Regions from separate parts of the Arhodomonas sp. AD133 genome, predicted to be linked through region 1. Evidence: riboswitches for the same ligand, from Rfam matches in the RefSeq annotation. Region 1 holds a riboswitch; the other holds the start of a gene.

Region 1 (2,198 bases):
GGGGGCGCCGGCCTTTCCCCCTCGAGGGTGACCGTCGCCGGGAGCGTATCCAGCCCCGCTTCGCCGAGAACGCCGGCGATAGTATCCAGGCGTTCGTCGAGATCGACGATCTCCCCCGCCTGCACCAATCCGAGGTGACGGTCGGGAATGCTCAGCGCCTCGTGCCGCGGCACCGCGCCGATGAGGGGCATGCCCTCCGGCAGGCTCGCCGCGAGCATGCGGCCGTGCCCCGGGCTGCCGGTGCGGTTGGCGATGACGCCGGACAGGCGTACGTCCCCGCGATAGCGGTCCATCCCCAGCGCCAGCGCCCCGAAGGTCTGTGCCATGCCCGAGGCGTCGATCACCGGGACCGCCGGCAGATCCGTCATCGCCGCCAGCTCTGCGGTCGCCGGATCACCGTCGAACAGGCCCATCGCCCCCTCGACCAGGACCAGATCCGCCTCGGCGGCGGCCTCGGCGAGGCGCCAGCGGCACTCTGCCTCACCGGTCATCCAGGGGTGGAGCTGATAGACGGGGGCACCGGAGGCCTGCTCCAGCACCATGGGATCCAGATAGTCCGGACCGAACTTGAACACCCGCACCCGGCGGCCGGCGTTGCGGTGCAGTCGCGCCAGTCCCGCGGTGATCATGGATTTGCCCTGGCCCGAGCCCGGCGCGCTGATCAGCGCCGCCGGCGCCGAGCCGCGTACACTCATGCTCGACATCGTGTCGTCCTGCCGTTGAGCCCGCCGCCTGCAGTGGCGGGGATTGCCTTCGATGGGCGCGACATCCTACCCGTGCACCGGCGTCGATACGAGCGTCGTCGGTTTGACTTCGCCACCCCGGCGGGGGTAGCGTCCCTGCTCCAATCCGCTCTCGGGTGCCCTGTGGCGAATCCGCCGCGAGGGTGAAACGGGAACCCGGTGGGGCGCCGCCGCCGCGTGACGCGCCGAATCCGGGACTGCCCCCGCAACGGTGAGCGTGTGCCGGTGGACCATCCCGGCCACTGTGGCGTAACGCCATGGGAAGGCGGTCCACCCCGGGCGACGAGGCCCGCACGCGAGTCCGGAGACCGGCCCGGAGAGCCTGAATCGACCGGCTGCGCGGAGGGGCGCGCCGTCGAGGAATGCCATTGACCGGGCGCGCCAGTCGTCGTCGGGCCGGCGCGGACGCGGCGGCCATGCGCCGGTGCCCACCTGCATCCTCGCTGCCCCCAACGCGGCTTCGACGAATACCGCATCACCGGGTGAGGAGCACGCATGATGAACACCGAACCGCCCGCCGTCCTCGTGGTCGGCCACGGCTCCCGTGACGTCGAGGGCGTGGAGGAATTCCACACCCTCGCGAGCCATCTCCGCCACCAGTTCCCCGAACGCGACTGCGAGACCGGCTTCCTGGAATTCGCCACGCCGCTGATCAGCGATGGCGTCGACCGCCTGGTGCAACGCGGCGCCCGACGCATCACCGCGGTACCCGGCATGCTCATGGCCGCCGGCCACGCCAAGAACGACATCCCCAGCGAGCTCAACGCCCTGCAACAGCACCACCCGGAGGTGGAAATCCGCTACGGCACCGAGCTCGGCGTCCACGCCCGGATGATCAAGGCGGCCGGCGCCCGCATCGAAGAGGCGGAAGCCGACGCCGGAGCCGATTACGACCGGGCGGATACGGTCTTGCTGGTGGTCGGCCGCGGCGCCTCCGACTCGGACGCCAACAGCAACATCTCGAAAATCGCGCGCATGCTCTGGGAAGGCATGGGCTTCGGCTGGGCGGAAGTCTGCTACAGCGGCGTCACCCGCCCGAGCATTGCCGAAGGGCTCAAGCGCGCCAGCATGCTCGGCTTCCGCCGCGTGCTCGTCTTCCCCTACTTCCTGTTCACCGGGCGGCTGGTCAAGCGCATCTACGATACGGCGGACGAGTTCGCCAGCGAGAACCCCGGTATCGACGTGGTCAAAGCCCCCTACCTCCGTGACCACCCCGAGGTCATCGCCGCGTTCATCGACCGGCTCCATACCACCGAGCGCGGCGAGGGCCGGATGAACTGCCAGCTCTGCCAGTACCGCGAGCAGATTATCGGCTTCGAGGACCGCGTCGGCCAGCCCCAGGAGGGTCATCACCACCATGTGCGCGGTGCCGGCACCGACGCCGACCACAGCCATGGCCATCACCATCATCACCACCACACCCACCATCACGGGGGGTGACCGGTGACGCCGCTC
Region 2 (2,198 bases), on a different contig from region 1:
CCGGGATTCGAGACCACGTCCATGGGCAGCTCGTTGAAATTCTGTCTCGTCGCCCAGGGCGAAGCGGACATCTATCCGCGCTTTGGCCCGACCTCGGAATGGGACACCGGCGCCGCACAGTGCGTGGTCGAGGCCGCCGGCGGTCGCGTGCTGCGCACCGACGCCACACCGCTGACCTACAACACGAAGGAATCCGTCCTCAACCCCGACTTCGTCGCCGTGGGCGACCCGTCCGTGGATTGGGCGCGCTATCTGGAAGGCTTTCCGGTGGAGGAGCGGTAAAGGCGCGGCCGGGCCGCGCCTTAATGGAAAGTTCCGAGTTGCAAGTGGCGAGTTGGAAGCGCCGCGCGGCACGCGGCACTTTTTGCTTCCAACTTGGCGCTTTGTACTCGCGACTGCCACTAAGCCCCGTCTTGGTGACCCGGGAGCCTCAGAACGGCGGCGATCAGCCCCTGAGCACTGAGCCCGTCGGCGAGTTCCAGCGTGCCGTCACTGTCCAGCAGGGTGCCGGCGCGATGTTGCGCCAGCATCACCTGAGCCCAGACCGGGGCCCGGCCGCACCGCTCCATATCCTTGAGGGCCGCTATCAGACTTTCGGATTCCGCCTCGCCGAGCCATTCGGGACCGGTGCCGGGCAGCGGCACGGTAATTCCGGCCAGGTCGGGATGATCGATACCCGGCCAGCGGAACGGCACGATGCAGGCACCGAGCCCCTGCAGCGCACTGCGCAATGCCGGGGTCAGACAGCTGTCCGGAATCAGGGCACGCAACGACTGCGCGCCACCGTGGTTCACGGCAAGTGGTTCGTCGGATGGATCGTTCAGTGGCAGATGATGTGTGTGCATGGGCTCCTCCCGCTGGTTACAGGGGTAAGGAGCCGGCGCGGGTACCCGGATGACTGAGCACCGGAAACCTTGGCGCGAGGCTCCCGTCGTCGTCTTCGGCGGTACTCGGGCTCGGCGATGGTATCGCCACACCGTTGCGCGACAGCCCCGGATTCTCACCGGTGTTCCCCGCCGGACACCCATTTGTTGGGCATCCGCTGAAGACCACGCCCAATATATAGGGTTCGCGTCACATTCTCAAAGTGGTTGCGGCGCGGCGAAGCCACGCCTTGGTGAAAAGCTCAGAGTTTCAGTTTGAATGTAGCGCGTCGCCCCCGCGGTGCCGTTACCACCCGTGACTTGGCACTTTCAACTCGGAACCCGCAGGTTGGATGCCGCCACTCAATCCCCCCCTTCCCGCAGCAACCGCATTGGCGAGACGCGATAATAGCGCCGGGCCGCGAGGCCCCCGGCCAGCCAAACGGTGGCCACTCCAACCACGGCACCGCCGAGCAGCGCCAGCGGGCGCACGGGGTAGTCCAGATCGAAAAGGCCCTCGGCGACGAACACGCCTGCCGCCGTGGCCATGCCGCCGGCGATGAGACCGGCGACCGCCCCCAGCAACCAGAGCTCGTAGCGAGCGAGTCGACGCACGTGACGACCAGTGGCACCGAGCGCACGCAACAGGGCACTCTCGAAGCGGCGCTGCTCGCCGGTGATCTGAAGGGCGGCGAGCAGCACCAGCACCCCCGCAACCAGTGTGAGCAAGGACATGAGCTCCACCACCCGGCTACCCTGATCCATGATGGCGCGCACGGTGCGAAGAATCGCTCCCACGTCGATGGCGGTGACACTGGGGTACTCCCGGACCAAACGCACGATGAGTTCATCCTCGCCGTCGGGCAGATAGAAGCTCGTTAGCCAGGTCCGGGGCAGCACGTCCAGCGTCCCCGGCGAGGCGACCACGAAGAAGTTCACATTGAAACTGTCCCAGTCCACCTTGCGCAGACTGGTGACCGTTGCACTCACGCGCTGACCGGCCACCTCGAAGGTGAGCGCATCGCCGAGCGCGATACCGTAGCGTTCGGCAAAGCGTTCCTCCACGGACAGCTCGCCCGGCGATGCGGCTCCGTCGTCCCGGGGCCACCACGACCCGGCCACGACCTCGTTCCCCGGCCGGGGCATGCGCGCCCAGGTGAGGTTGAACTCCCGCCGTCCTCGCCGGCGTCCGGCCTCGCCACGCTCATCGCCGGACGCGGGCGCGGCGATGCGTTCGCCGTTCATGGCCACCAACCGGCCCCTTACCATGGGCGAGAACCCGGCACGCACCCCGGCCTCGCGCAGATGCTCGCGCACCCCCGGAAGCTCGTCAGG

The links. A riboswitch is a leader RNA that binds a small molecule or an ion and turns the genes downstream of it on or off. The one in region 1 is predicted to bind cobalamin.
Region 2: another riboswitch for cobalamin. It lies ahead of ACPEES_RS08520 (hypothetical protein); the one in region 1 lies ahead of ACPEES_RS17780 (sirohydrochlorin chelatase).

Annotation. Positions count from the first base shown of each region.
Region 1 covers NZ_JBNAZM010000039.1:28,707-30,904, reverse strand. Annotated here, with positions in the region: gene ACPEES_RS17785 (cobyrinate a,c-diamide synthase) at 1-695, opposite strand, end outside; cobalamin riboswitch at 840-1,074, shown strand; gene ACPEES_RS17780 (sirohydrochlorin chelatase) at 1,239-2,183, shown strand; gene ACPEES_RS17775 (precorrin-8X methylmutase) at 2,187-2,198, shown strand, end outside.
Region 2 covers NZ_JBNAZM010000010.1:81,828-84,025, reverse strand. Annotated here, with positions in the region: gene cysQ (3'(2'),5'-bisphosphate nucleotidase CysQ) at 1-282, shown strand, start outside; gene ACPEES_RS08520 (hypothetical protein) at 402-845, opposite strand; cobalamin riboswitch at 926-1,062, opposite strand; gene ACPEES_RS08515 (ABC transporter permease) at 1,227-2,198, opposite strand, start outside.